2 regions of the Caproiciproducens sp. NJN-50 genome follow, and region 2 is predicted to be linked to the other one. Evidence: predicted binding sites of a transcription regulator. Region 2 holds the regulator's gene; the other holds the start of a gene.
What was found. Region 2 encodes Rex, which represses fermentation and respiration genes when NADH is low (regulators of the CRP and FNR family bind a similar motif). Its sites were predicted from a motif close to ATTGTTAANNNNTTAACAAT; they were not measured.
Positions count from the first base shown of each region.

Region 1: EQM14_RS03420 (YeeE/YedE family protein) is a predicted target of Rex. The motif match lies at 5,881-5,900, and genes of this name have one in related genera.

Region 1 covers NZ_CP035283.1:683,982-691,480, forward strand. The annotation lists gene EQM14_RS03380 (hypothetical protein) at 1-107, opposite strand, end outside; gene EQM14_RS03385 (YeeE/YedE thiosulfate transporter family protein) at 571-1,269, shown strand; gene EQM14_RS03390 (sulfurtransferase TusA family protein) at 1,280-1,504, shown strand; gene EQM14_RS03395 (YeeE/YedE thiosulfate transporter family protein) at 1,531-2,049, shown strand; gene EQM14_RS03400 (LysR family transcriptional regulator) at 2,056-2,946, opposite strand; gene EQM14_RS03405 (ABC transporter permease subunit) at 3,182-3,964, shown strand; gene EQM14_RS03410 (taurine ABC transporter substrate-binding protein) at 3,969-5,012, shown strand; gene EQM14_RS03415 (ABC transporter ATP-binding protein) at 5,034-5,840, shown strand; gene EQM14_RS03420 (YeeE/YedE family protein) at 5,990-7,276, shown strand; gene EQM14_RS03425 (FAD-dependent oxidoreductase) at 7,378-7,499, shown strand, end outside.
Region 2 covers NZ_CP035283.1:1,753,220-1,760,718, reverse strand. The annotation lists gene EQM14_RS08440 (NADP-dependent isocitrate dehydrogenase) at 1-1,068, shown strand, start outside; gene EQM14_RS08435 (redox-sensing transcriptional repressor Rex) at 1,111-1,752, shown strand; gene EQM14_RS08430 (LemA family protein) at 1,826-2,383, shown strand; gene EQM14_RS08425 (DUF2207 domain-containing protein) at 2,410-4,380, shown strand; gene EQM14_RS08420 (hypothetical protein) at 4,495-5,418, opposite strand; gene EQM14_RS08415 (tRNA(Met) cytidine acetate ligase) at 5,409-6,629, opposite strand; gene EQM14_RS08410 (acetate/propionate family kinase) at 6,748-7,499, shown strand, end outside.

The sequences.
Region 1 (7,499 bases), 1.1 Mb from region 2:
GCGTTCATGCAAATTTTAAACCCGGCTTTCCAGCCGTCCACTTCCCGGCGGACCGTTTCATCGTACCGGTAGAGGACCTGAAAAGCCCGGTACAAGAAAAAAAGCACGACTCGTGAAATTCCCCGTTTCATGCTGTTGCCAATTCTTTTTGACGTACTGATTCTGAAGTTGATAAAGATCCCTCACTTTCTGCATGCTGTGAAAACATATTTAAAATCAGGCTTCAAGCCACAGGCGGATCGCACCGCTCCAGTGTTCCGGCGGCATTTCCATCCGATCTTCCCGGAAGGAAAAGAAATCATTTCCAATTACGATTGTATACCTTTTTCTGGACAGGAACAACCGTTACCTGCTGTCGGGATCAAATTTATTTGTACCTTTCGCCGGCCTCCCGCCCGGCCGCGCGGCAACCGATCGCGCGTTTGGCAGGGCCTGATGCGTACGAATGAATGCAGAAAATTTTTTGCGGGAGAAATGCACGGCTGCCGATCGGATTCACTCCGAACGGCTTTGCACTCCGATCATTTTTTGCTATAATTGAATCATGATCTTTGAGGGAGGGATAATTCGATGTCATCCGACGAAATGAATGAACTGATACAAAAGAGGCAAAAAGCCAGAATTGTTCAGAAGAAGAATCAGATTCCATACGCGGCGGTTCTGTTGGTTCTTGCGTGCGCGTGCGCGGGCTTCCTCTGGGTGGATGTCCGCGAAGATACGGTTTTCTGGGTTCTGGGCATCGCGTTCGGATTTGTGATGCGGGATTCCCGCTTCTGCTTCGCGTCGACTTTTCGGGACGTCTTCCTTGTCAGGAATACGAAGCTGATGCGCGCTCTGATCCTTTCGCTGATGGTCAGCACCGTGGGATTCGCCGTGATTCAATCCGGTTATCTGAGAAGCCACCCGGACGCGGGCTATTCCGACATCCCCGGGATTCTGAACTCCGTCGGGCCGCACACCGCGATCGGCGCGTTCCTTTTCGGCATCGGCATGGCACTGGCCGGCGGATGCGCGGCCAGTGTGCTGATGAGAATCGGAGAAGGCCATGTGCTGCCGCTGATTACCCTTCTGGGGTTTCTGATCGGCACTGTGATGGGGGCGAGGGATTACCCGTTCTGGTACGACCGTATCATTCAGAACTGCGCCGTCGTGTATTTCCCTGAATACATGGATTTTGGTACCGCCGTCATGCTGCAGATCGCCGTTCTGGCCGGCTTGTATGGCTTGGCTTCGTGGTACCAGAAAAGAATGACGGAGACGGAACGATAGGAGAGTGTTCATGGAAGTCAGAGATTTGGATTGTTTGTATGAGGTTTGTCCGATTCCTTTAATCAAAGCGGTCAAGGAACTGAAAAAAATGGTCTCCGGGGATATTCTGGTGGTTCATTCGGACGAAAGCTGCGTCGGGGTGATGATGGAAGAATGGGCGGAACAGAATCACTATTCCATCAAAATCGTGGAGCCGAAGGACGGCGAGTGGGAAATTTATCTTCAAAAGCCATAATTTTTGGAAAGGACGGGACAGAGCCGATGAAACGATGGCTGAAAACGGCTTGGCCGTACTGGGCGGGAGGAATTCTGCTCGGCGCGCTGAATGTTCTGCTGCTTGCTTCAAGCGGAACCGTGTGGCAGGTTTCCGGAGGTTACCTTCTCTGGGCGGGAGGAATCCTCGAGTGGTTCGGCGTCAAACCGTTCCAATGGGATTATTTTCGGCTTTACAATACGAGATACGATGAGATTATCTCCGGCAACTCCGCTTTTTTCAACCAATATACCCTCTTGAATCTGGGAGTCGTTTTCGGTGCGCTCATTGCGGCACTGCTGGCTTCCCAATTTAAGTTGGGAAAAATCAAAAACGGAAAACAGGCCGCGTATGCTCTTCTCGGAGGAATTCTGATGGGCTACGGCTCCAGGCTGACCGGGGGATGCAATATCGGCAGCTTTTTCAGCGGGATTCCGTCCTTTTCCCTGCACGCCTGGGTGTTCTGGATCTTTGTCTCCCTGGGCGCGTGGGCGGGGACGAAACTCCTGATCAAGATTGTGACATAGGCCGATTCAGCAAAACCCGCGCCGGTTGGAGTGGATGAATTCAATAAAATTCTTCTCCTGCCCGGACAAAACGGAATCCTTTCGGTAAGCCATATTGTAATTGAAAACAATTTTCAGCCGGTCGATTTCAATCTGCTCCAGAGTGCCCTCCTTCAGCTCTTTTTTAATCATCAGCTTCGGCAGAAACGAAAAACCGTTCCCCGCCGAAACGGAGGATTTGATCGCTCCGGGGGAGTCCAGATGATAAATTACATGCAGCTGATCCAAGCTGACGCTTTCTTTCTGCAGGGCCTTTTCCAGCAGATACCCGGTGCTGGAGGTCTTTTCCCGCAGAATCAGCGGCAGCCTTTTTAATTTCTCCAGGTCGATTTTCTTTTGACCGCCGCAAGAATGTCCGACAAGAACAAGCTCATCCGAAATGATCGTCCTGGCGATGACTTCGCCCATTCTGGGATGGTCCTGAATGATTCCCAGGCCGATGGTATGGTCCAGCAGCCTTTCAATCACCTCGGTGGAATTCATCAGTTTGACCTGGATATCGACATCATCGTAAAACTTTTTGAAAATATAGATGCTGCAGGGAAGGGCAAACTCTCCGACGGCATAACAGGAGCCGATGTTAAGCTTCGGATGGTTCTCCTGCAGGTTTTTCAAGTCCCTTTTAATATTGCCCTTCAGGGAGAGAATCGTGACCGCGTAGTTGTAGACGACTTTTCCCTCTTCCGTCAGCCGCACTCCTTTATTGCTGCGGTCCAACAGCTTGGTCCCCATCTCGTTTTCCAGACTTTTCAGCTGAAGGCTCAGCCCGGGCTGCGTCAGATGGAGGGCGACGGCGGCCTTGGAAATACTGTTGTATTTGACCGTGGTATAAAACGATTCCAGGTATTGGAAGTCCATATGTTTCACATCCAAATGAATAATCAACTCTATTGTAGCATTGCTTTCCGAAAAAAGAAAGGCCGGGGGAAAAGCGCCATAGTGAATTCTTATGCAGGATAACAAAGGCTTATTAGGAATCGGAGTAACTTTGTACTATAATTAACAGAGAGATTGAGATTAAATTAACAAGGGCTTTGACCCCCGTTGTTGATTCTTATGGATTTCGGCGGGCGGAGGGGTGGAGGCGGTGAAGATGTATTCGGATCGTAAGATTGCGTTTGAGAAGCTTCTGACGGCGGGTACGATCGCAGTCATTTTCGCGGTGTGGTTTACGGCGACCGGTTTCGGGTGGGTTGACCCAAAGCTGGTACCGCCGCCCCAGTCCGTCTGGAGCGCTTTTCTTGATATTGCGCAGAACGGCTACCGAAATCACACTCTTTTCCAGCACATTGGGGCCAGTCTGGGGAGACTGCTTACGGCGTTTCTGCTTGCCGCTGCCGCCGCCGTCCCGCTTGGGCTGGCAAGCGGGTTCCATTCCGGGATACGGGCCGCTCTGGAACCTGTGGTCGAATTTTACAGGCCGCTTCCGCCTCTCGCGTATTATACGATTCTGGTCCTTTGGCTGGGAATAGAGGACCAGTCCAAGGTTGCGCTTCTGTTTCTGGCCTGTTTTGCGCCGATCTATGTTTCCTGTGTTTCCGCAGTGCTTAAAATCAATGAGGATTATTTAAACTGCGCGTACGCGGCTGGCGCGAGCCGATGGCAGGTGTTTGTTCACGTTGTTTTTCCGGCCTGTCTGCCCGATGTGCTGACAGGGCTTCGCACGGCTCTCGGAGTCGGGTATACGACTCTGGTGTCGGCTGAAATGGTCGCCGCGACTTCCGGCCTGGGCTGGATGGTCCTGGATGCAAGCCGGATTCTAAGGAGCGATATCACCTTCCTGGGAATCATCATTATGGGAATCACAGGGATCCTGATGGACAGAGGGCTCAGGCTTTTGGAGCGGGGGCTGGTTCCCTGGAAAGGAAAGGAGTAAAAGCGTGCGGAACTATTTACTCAGCGCCGCCGCCGTTGCGCTTTCGGCGGTTTTGGCGTTTACAGGCTGTTCAAAAACGGAAAAACCGGCAGGGGGCGAAGCCGGGACGGATTCGCCCGGTCTGCCCGAAATCGTGACGATCGGGACACAGCAGATGCCGGACGATGAAGGCGTCGCCATCGCGAAGGGCTACTTTCAGAAAGAGCTCGGCGTAAAAGTGAATATTATGGAATTTCAGGCCGGGGACATCCGGAATGCCATGATCGCGAAAAACATTGATTTTGCCCTTCTGGGTTCTTCTTCGGCCGCCCTCGGGATCGCAAGCGGAATGGAGGTCGAACTGATTTGGGTCCACGAGGTTTTGGGGGACGCGGAACAACTGGTTGCCCGGGACGGCTCCGGCATCCGGTCTCTTCAGGACCTGAAGGGGAAAAAGGTCGCGACGGCTTTTACCTCGACTTCGCATTACAGCCTTTTAAGGGCGATGCAGAGGGACGGCATTTCGGAAAAAGACGTCACGCTGCTCGATATGCAGATGCCGGACATTTATGCGGCGTGGCAAAGGGGAAATATCGACGCGGCTTACGCCTGGGAACCAACGCTCTCCAAGCTTCTGGAAAGCGGTAAGACGATCCTTTCCAGCAAGGATATGGCGGCCAAAGGGGTCGTGACGTCAAATGTGGAGATCGTCCGAAAAGAATTTGCGCGGCGCTATCCCGAAATTGTCAAAAAATATATCAAAGCCCTGAATGAGGCGGTCGAACTGTACCGGCAGCATCCCGATGAAGCGGTTGGGGCCGTCTCAAAGGCTCTGAGTCTTTCCGAAGAAGAGGCGAAGAAACAGATGCAGGGATCCGTCTGGCTGGATGCCAAAGAGCAGCTCGCTCCCGAATATCTCGGAACAAGCACCCAAAAGGGCGGCATTGTAAATTCGATGAAGGATACGGCTGATTTCCTGTATGAACAGAAAAGCCTGGCCTCTGAACCGAAGACCGGGACGTTTGAACAGGCCGTCAACCCGTCCTATGTGGAACAGGCGTTGCAATAGGACACAGCGGGAGGATTCTGTGTGGATCGGATACAGTATGAGCGGACGGGACCGCTGCTTTCCCTGACCGGCGTGGGATTTCGCTATCCCGGCAAAAAAGACGAGGTCACGGCACTGCGGGAGATCAGTTTTACCATGGAAACGGGAGAGTTCCTGTGCGTGCTCGGTCCGTCCGGATGCGGAAAAAGCACCCTGCTGAAGCTGATCGCGGGGTTCCTGAAGCCGACCGAGGGGGAAATCCGGATGGAGGGTCGTCCGGTCCGGGGACCGGACTGGCACCGCGGAGTTGTTTTTCAGGTGCCTACCCTGTATTCCTGGCTGAACGTGAGGGACAACATCGCTTTCGGTCTTAAAATGAGAAGGCTTCCAAAAGAACAAATCCGAAATGCGGCGCAAAAGTATATCGGACTGGTCGGCCTGAAAGGATTTGAAGAGAAAAAGCCCTATGAGCTTTCCGGCGGCATGAAGCAGAGGGTATCGCTCGCGAGGGCTCTGGCGAACCAGCCGGAGATTCTGCTGATGGATGAGCCGCTCGGCGCGCTGGACGCGCTGACGAGGCAGAACATGCAGGCACTGGTCCGCAGGATCTGGCGGGAGACCGGCAACACCGTTCTTCTCATCACGCACGACGTGGACGAAGCGCTGGCTCTTGGCACGAGAATCATGGTTCTTTCCAGCAGGCCGGGCAGGATCCTGAATGAATTCCACCCGGATTTTACCCGCCGGTACCTCGGCGAAGACGGCGAGAAGATCAGATATCTGCCGGAGTACAGGGAACTCCGGGGGAGAATTCTGAGTGAAATCATCGGGGAAAACGGGACGGAATAAAGCGGTCCGGCCCCCAAAAATCAGGCAGGCCAGCATACAAATTGTTAATTTGTTAACGATATCAGCCATAAATTCTGCCGCGAAAGGATGTGATTGGGGGACAAATCACGGTAAGACTGTCGGCCATATGAAAAGTTAGGAGTGGTGTTATGAGCAAAAAGGAACAGGTTCTTGGAGTTGTGGTTTTGGTTTTGTCACTGCTGCTCGGCAAGGCATTTTTAAAGCCGGGGATGTTGCTTCGGCTTGTCATCGGCCTGGCGCTGGGCTATACTTTGATGAGGGCCTATACGGGTTTTGCGGGCAGCGTCAACCGCGCGTACCGGACCGGATCGACAAAGCTGATGAGGGCGCTGATGCTCATGTTCTTTGTTTCCAGCGTGCTGACGGCCGCGTTTTTGCTGAATTCGGATGCTTCAGCATTCAGCCTGTGGGTCAATCCGATCAATATCGGCCTGATGCTCGGCGGGGTCCTGTTCGGGTTCGGCATGGCGCTTTCGTCCTGCTGCGCCACGGGAGTGCTGACCGACCTGGTGGTGGGTCTGCCGCGGGCATTTATCACGCTGGTGTTTTTCGGACTGGGCGTTTACCTTGGGTTCCCGGTTCAGAATACCGCGGGGTGGGTTAAGAATTCCTGGTTCACTTCGGCTTCTGGCGGAAAATTTGCGGGCGGAGTCTTCCTTCCGGATCTGTTTTCATGGGACGGTCTCAACGGATACCTGGGAGCTCTGGTTCTGACGGCTCTGCTCTGCGGAATCGTCGTTTATCTTTCCTACCGGTACGAGAAGAGTCGCAAGGAAAAAAATACATACGTGGGCAATGAGACGGAGATCATGCAGGAGCAGCCGGATCTTTTTGACAGCAAGAGCTATCAGCTGTTCAGCGGGGCGACTTTCGACCGGGTCTTCGCCAAACCGTGGACTCTGGCGCAGGGGGCGGCCGTCCTCAGCGTGCTGTTCGCGGTGCTGATGGGCACGACGAAAGCGGGGTGGGGGGCCTCCACTCCCTACGGCGTCTGGTTCGGCAAGCTGCTGCTTGTCTTCGGAGTTTCTCCGGATGCCGTGGCGGGATTCGCGAGAATGAAGCCGGATTCCTTCGTGCAGCCCTTTTTCCAAAATGCAGTATCCGTACAGAATTTCGGTATCATTCTGGGAACGATCCTCTATCTTCTGGTTGCCGGTGTGCTTGTCAGGACGTTCCGCGAGGGTTTGCACATCACGTTCCGCGAAGGGCTCATCTTTGCGCTCGGCGGCCTTTCCATGGGGTTTGGAACAAGACTTTCAAACGGGTGCAATGTGGGCGCGCTCTACACCCCGATCGCGAATTTTTCCCTTTCCGGCTGGATCTTTCTGATCTTTTTGGTCGCGGGCGGCGTTCTGGGCAACCTGTTCGGCAAGGCGGCGTTTGCAAAGAAAAAAAGCGGCGGCCTGTTGGGCTAAAGGGAGGGCGGGTCCGAGGCGGAATCCTGATTCCGCCTCGGAAGCCGATTCCCGGGTTCGCCGGCTTGAAAATATGATGGAGGAAGGAAGGAGTCGAAGTCATGAGCAAAAGGATTTTGATCGTCGGAGGAGTGGCCGGAGGGGCTTCCGTTGCCGCGAGGGCGCGCAGGCTCGATGAGAAGGCGGAAATCATGATGTTTGAGAAGGGACCCCACGTCTCTTT
Region 2 (7,499 bases):
AAGCACCGCGATGAAACGGAGGACCGCGTTACGGAGGAAGCGGCGCGGGCGATCGAAAAATACGGCGTCGGCGTCAAATGTGCCACGATCACGCCCAATGCGGACCGTGTGAAGGAATATCAGCTCAAGAAGATGTGGAGATCGCCAAACGGCACGATCCGCTCCATACTGGACGGAACGGTTTTTCGCAAGCCGATTCTGGTCAGGGGAATTACCCCGTTGGTGCCGTCTTGGAAAAAGCCGATTACGGTCGCCAGACACGCGTACGGCGATGTGTATAAAAATGTTGAAATGACCGCTCCGGCGGGCTCCAAAGCCGAACTGGTCGTTACGGATGCTTCCGGGAAGGAAAGCCGGACGACAATTCATGATTTTCAGTCCGCCGGAGTTGTACAGGGCGTTCACAACCTGGATCAGAGTATTGCCGATTTTGCCCACTCTTGCTTTCAGTATGCACTGGAGGCGAAGGAGGATCTCTGGTTTTCTACAAAGGACACGATTTCCAAAACCTACGATCACAGATTTAAAGATATTTTTCAGAAAATATTTGAAGAAGAATACGAAGAAAAATTTAAACGCGCGGGAATTACTTATTTCTATACGCTGATTGACGACGCCGTCGCGCGCGTCGTCCGTTCGGACGGCGGTTTTATCTGGGCCTGCAAAAATTATGACGGCGACGTCATGAGCGACCTGATCGCCACGGCGTTTGGAAGCCTTGCCATGATGACCAGCGTGCTGGTTTCCCCGAAGGGCATCTATGAATATGAAGCGGCGCACGGAACGGTACAGCGCCACTATTACCGCTATCTGAAAGGGGAAAAAACTTCGACGAATCCGATTGCGACCCTGTGCGCCTGGACCGGCGCCTTGAAAAAGAGGGGCGAGCTCGACGGAACGCCGGAGCTTTCCGGTTTTGCGGATCAACTGGAGGCGGCGTTGCTTCGGACTGTCGAGAGCGGAATCATGACGGGGGACCTCGCGGGTATTTCGACGCTGCAAAGCAAAGAAACAGTCGATACGGAAACTTTTTTGTACGCCGTACGTTCGCGAATGAATCAGTCGTAATAAATTTCATGTTTCACATGATGAGGAATGGAGGAATGCGTCATGCCAAGACGTGAAAATGTTTCAATGTCTGTTATCAGGAGGCTGCCCCGATATTACCGTTTCCTGAGCCATTTGAAGGACAAAGGGGTGACAAGAATTTCTTCGACGGAGCTTTCCGCCAAGCTGGGGCTTACCGCTTCCCAGATCCGCCAGGATCTGAACTGCTTCGGCGGATTCGGCCAGCAGGGATATGGGTATATTGTCAGCCAGCTTTGCGATGAAATCGCCAATATTCTCAGCCTTGCCAGCCAATACCCTACGGTGCTGTTTGGGGCCGGCAACCTCGGCCGCGCGATCGGGACCCATATGTCTTTTGAAATGGAAGGCTTTCATTTGATCGGCATCTTTGACAGCTCCCCTGACCGGATCGGGATGGAACTGGCCAATCTCAAGGTGAAGGACGTTTCAGAGATGGAGGAATTCTGCAAAAAGGAAAAACCCGTAATGGCTATTTTCTGTCTTCCCCCAAGCGCGGCGGCGGAACTGGCTGAAAAACTCTACAGTTTGGGAATCCGAAATTTTTGGAATTTCAGCCATTATGATATTTCCATGCAATATCCGGATGCCATCGTCGAGAACGTGCATTTGAATGACAGCCTGATGACATTGTGTTACCGCATTTCCAATAAGACTTTAAAATAATTTTACACTTTTCACCGATCAATATCATATATTTCTGATATCATGGAGAAAATGTGGATAAAGGGGGGATTTAATGGGTTGGATTCCGCTGGCAGTACTTTTGGGGATTTTGCTGATTTTGATTATCTGGTGCGTTTCCGCGTATAACAAATTAGTATCGTTTTCCGTCCGCGTCGACAATGGATGGGCTCAGATCGATGTGCAGCTGAAAAAAAGAGTCGATTTGATTCCGAATTTGGTAGAGACCGTGAAGGGCTATGCCGCTCACGAAAAGTCAACTCTGTCAGAGGTGACGAAATGGCGCAGCGCGGCAATGAATTCCAAAACCCCGGAAGAGGCAATGGAAAATAATGCGAAGCTATCAAAGGCTATTTTCAATCTTTTCGCCACCGCTGAACAATATCCCGAATTGAAGGCAAATCAGAACTTTCTGGACCTGCAGGGACAGCTGCGTGAGATTGAAGGAAAAATCGCGATGTCCCGTCAGTTCTATAACGATACTGCCATGAAATACAATGAATATGTCATGCATTTTCCATCGAATCTGATCGCGTCGGTTTTTCACTTTGAACGAAAGAAATATTTTGAAGTCGAAGAAGCGGACCGGTCTGTGCCGCAGGTAAAGTTTTGAGATTAAATAAATGGAATGTCCCGCGTATGGTTTCAAAAGCTAGATTTGGCAGACTGATTCTTTTCACGGCGATGCTTTTCAGCATGATCCCGCTTTCCGGCTGTTCGGACTATGGCCAACATTCCAAGCAGGTTCTGGATCAGCTGAACATCTCCGCCGTTCTGATGGAAAACGGCGATATGACGGTTTCGGAGACCTGGAAAGTCGATCTGAAAGACCGGAACAGGCCTTACCGCAATTTGTACCGTAGTTTTCCGATGGACGCCGAAAAAGCGGACGACATCACGGATTTGACTGTCTACGACGAAGACCGCAGGATTTCCTATTCGTTCGCGGGGGATGTGGACCCGGAAAGTGTTTCCGGAGACGAGATGCAGGATCGGTGTTATTTGCACCGGTCGGGGCAAGACGTTGAAATCGGCTGGTTCATGCCCGCGCTCAAAAGGGGCGTCCGGACCTTTACTTTTTCTTACAGGCTGAAAAATATCGTCAGTGTCTATGCAGACACGGCGGTTCTATACAACTATTTTCTGTCGAACAATTTCAGTATGCCCATCACGTCGCTCAGCGGTACCGTCCGCTTCCCGTCCGGCGGCTTGAAGGACAATGTGAATGCCTGGCTTCATACGGATGTGAGCAGCAATCTGTCGATCGATTCGGCCGATCAGATCGGATTTCGTGCTTCTTCCATCCCGGCCGGGCATTCCGTGGAAGTGCGCCTTTGCATGCCCCCGCAGCTCTTTCCGTCTTCCGGAAAGATTTCCTCCCAGTCCGTTTTATCCGGAATCCAGAAGGAAGAGCAGCAATGGGCTGACGAATATGCGCAGAAGCTCCACAGGGAATTCGTGCTTGGAATCCTTGATGCCGTCAGCGCGGTTCTTGTGATCATCCTGAGCTTGTATTTCTTTTTCAGGCTTCGCAAAAAAAACAGAAGGTACCCTGTTACCGTTCCGGAATACACCCGCGAAATACCTCCGGGAAACAGTCCGGGCGGCATCGCCAACCTATATTATTTTTATTCGGGTCTGCGTGAAAAAGAAAAAAACAGGATGTTTAGCGCCACTCTATTAAGCCTTGCACGGAAGGGCCTTGTCCGTTTTGAAAGCAGCGGGGACCGGCTGTCCGTGATCTTGACCGGGGACAGCGATGGAAAGGAACTGACGGAGAGTGAAAAGGTCTTTTTCGAGCTGATTTTCACAGTGGGCGAGGAATCGGAAAATTCTTTTACGATGAAAGAATTCGAAGAATACGCACAGCAGCATGGCTCATATGTCAGCAGCAAAATGGAGGATTTTCTGGCTGCGGCAAAGCGGGAAATTTCAAAGCGGGGGTATTATGAAGCAAGGCCGATTTTGTTTTCTACTTCCAAATGGGTTGGCGCCCTGCTTGTCTTTCTTGCGGCCGCCGTATTTCTGTCGACGAGCTTTTTGAATGCCCTGCTGGTCTATCTGCCGCTTTCCCTGTTAATTTCCGGCGCTCTGCTATGGGTCGGCGGGTCCGCGAAAATGAAGCTGAGCGAAAGGGGAGAGTATGAATACGGCGTGTGGCACGGCCTGAAAAAATATATGGTTGAGTTTTCCCGGATGAAAGAATACGGGGTGCCGCAGCTCGAACTCTGGGAGGAGTATTTGGTTTACGCGACCATGATGGGTGTTTCCGGCGAGGTCTGTAAACAATTGAGGATGGCGTATCCCCAGCTTGGGGAGGCCGCTTTTCGTGATCAGTATTTTACCGGCAGTTACCTGTATTTTATGTTCGGGCCAAGAATTTACTGGGGAGGGCTCGCGCCGGCGCGGGGCACCTTTGATTTTGGCGCCGCTCTGGGCAGTTCCTTTCAGCAGATTGGTTCGGCTGCCACAAGGCTTTCCAATCCGGCGATGAACGGCGGCGGAAAATTCGGCGGATTCGGCGGTTTCGGCGGCGGCGGCCTCGGAGGAGGAGGTTTCTCCGGTGGCGGCGGCGGCTTTGGCGGCGGCGGTGGCGGCGGTGTCCGATGAACAGGCACTCTGAAAAACAGATTAAAACTTTGGCTCGAAGACAAAAAATGCGTTTTGATGCGAGAAAAATCCGCATCAAAACGCATTTTGCTTCCAGATTTCCGCGTCTCTACGCTAAGTTAGTATTTCATCTGTCCATTTCCCGATCTCGTCTTCTCCGGAAAAAGCGGGGACCATGCCGCTTCGGCAGAGTAACAGATTCTCAACGTGTTTGATGGTTTCGCCGGGATTTACCTCGTACAGGGGGCTTAAGGTGGAAAGCTCGACGAAGTCCGGGGTGAGACAAATTTCCCCGGAGCTTCCGGAGTCCGGATAGGCGGCCTGAGGATTCGCCACGAACCTCTTGACCAGTGTAAAACCGCTCCCCGCATAGGCGGTCCAGCCCGAAAAATTGTTGGTGCCGATTCTAAGAGGCTTTTCATTTCCGGGCTCATGCCGGACGGTGAGAAAGCGGTTTCCATAAAAGATTCTGCGGTCGTTAATGTCCGTATCCGGCCAAAGATTCAGGGTTTTGCTCGGCGGCCCGGATTGCGTCTGCTGATTTTGTGGAATCACGGCGACTCCGCCGCCTTCAAGAAGGGTGGCCGGAGACAGGCCGAGCAGCATTGTCTCTTTGGAGCAGTTTTTAGCTGCGTGAACAATCATGATATCCGAGGCGTCTTTTCCCATGATAATCTCGTAGGAGAGCTGGACTTCTTTTTTTTTCAGCTTTGGCGCTGTAAAAGTAACGCCTTCCGCCGGAGTGCCATAGACCACTGAAGAATTGTCAGGAAAATCGACCTGCGGTGATTGGCGTATCTGAAGGCGGTGCCCTCCGTACAGGTAGTAGATTGTATTTTTATCGGAAGCTGCCGAAGCCTCGTCTGCCGGACGCTGATACTTGCGTTTCAGGTCAGTATATAAAATGTTCTTTTCTCCAACGAATCCAAAACGTAAAATTCGGGGCCCGATTTCAATCGAGACAATGCAGTCGATGACGCCGTTGGTGATCCTGACGCAGCGGCCGAAATTTTCATATTCCTGTTCTGTCAATTCCATGAGCCGGGACCCCCTTTTCGATATGGAAGCGTAATGATTTTTTCAGTCCGGTCAAGGCCGCAGGGAGCGACCTTCGGAAGGCACAGTGCATATAAATCCGCGGCCCTGTTTTCAAGGTCCGCGATCTCCCTGGCCCGATCCCCAAGGGCATTCAGATCGGCGGGGCGGGAAACAATCGGCAGTTTTGCGGCGGCCTTGGCTTTTTGCAGAATCTCCGGCCCCCGTTCTCCGATGCCGAGGACGCGGATATAGGGAGGAAACCCGGAGGCGGATCCGGCTTTCAGACCCAGAAATGCGGAAAGGACGATGCGGCGGATCCTTGCGAGAGGGTAGCGTTTGGTTTTTGCAAGGAAATATAGATCCTCGAGACCTGCCGCTTGTCTGACCGCATTCAGAATCCTGTTTTCCAACCCCTCACTGATATCGGGCAGCAGCGCAAAATCATGCCGGGTCATGCGCCGAAGCTGGGCAAGAATGGCACGTTCTGCGCGGAACAGGCTTGCCGGTGCTCTTTCCAACCTGATCTCCTCCTGCAGAACGGAGAATGCCGCGGGCGGCATCAGTGCGGAACAGTCCCGCCCATTTTGCAGCATATTTCGGATCTGTCCGGAAGAAGCATAAGGCCCGCTTCCGGACTCGCCGCCGTGAGCGGAGCCGTAGCGTTGAACCGTTACGGGGGCGATGCCGGAACCGATCCGGCCGACTGCCTTTAAATATTCGATCCCAAGAATATTGTTAGGGTCGCGGAGCAGTTCTGCCGTTTTCATTCCGTACAGTTGTTCAACGGCCCGCTGCCGTGCCGCGGCGAAGGTTGACCCTTTCGCGAGAGATTGGCGCATGGCCTCCCGCAGCGACGGAGAGGAAAGCGCCAGGGACGCTTCTTTTAAACGTTCCACGCTTCCGCACTCGCTTCCGAATCCGATGAGGTCGACACCGATGGCGTCAAGCAACGAAACGCCGCCCAGCGCAAACCGCTCCGCACCGGAAACGGCCCAGGGGAGGGGAAGCTCCACCACAAGATCCGCGCCGCAAAGAAGCGCCTGGAGGGCTCTGGCAGGCTTGGAGAGGATTGCCGCATCTCCGCGCTGCACAAAATTGCCGCTCATGACGGCGACGATATGCGTCGCTCCGTATTCCCGGAGCCGGCGGATTAAATAGCTGTGCCCGAGATGGAATGGATTGTACTCACAGATAATTCCTGCTGATAACATTTTATAAGATATCCTTGAAATTATACCTTTCCTGTATTATGATATATTTATATTACACGATTCTAAAGGTTCTTACAACAGTTCTTCTATGAATGCGTGAAATAATGGAGGAAAATAAATGAAAGTATTGGTTATTAATGCGGGCAGCTCTTCCCTGAAGTATCAGTTGATTGATATGAATACGGAAAAATGGCTTGCAAAGGGAGTCTGCGACCGAATCGGCGTGGACGGCGTATTTAAGCACAAAACCTTTGACGGCCGCGAGAAAAAGATTACAACTGAAATTGATGATCATATGGCCGCGTTTCATCTTGTTACGGATGCCCTTGTCGACAAGGAAACGGGAGTGATTTCCAGCCTGGATGAGATTTCCGCGATTGGCCACCGCGTTGTTCAGGGGGGAGCCGCTTTTGACAAATCCGTTCTGGTGACGGATGAGGTGATCCATCAGATTGAGCGCCTGATTCCCCTTGCCCCGCTCCACAACGGCCCTGAGGTAACCGCAATTCTGGCGTGCCAGAAAGTATTCGGCAAGGAAAAGCCTCAGTGTGTTGTTTTCGACACATCGTTTCATGCGTCGATGCCCCCGAGGGCCTATATGTATGCCATTCCATATGAGTATTATGAAAAATATCATATCCGCCGCTATGGATTTCACGGGACTTCCCATCGTTATGTGAGCCTTCACTGTGCGCATTTGATGCATCAGCCGCTCGAAGATATTAAAATGATAACCTGTCATATCGGCAATGGTTCTTCCATTACGGCAATATTGAATGGAAAGGTTATCGATACCAGCATGGGCCTCACCCCGCTGGACGGCTTTATGATGGGGACGCGCTCCGGCTCGCTCGACCCGTCCATTGTGAC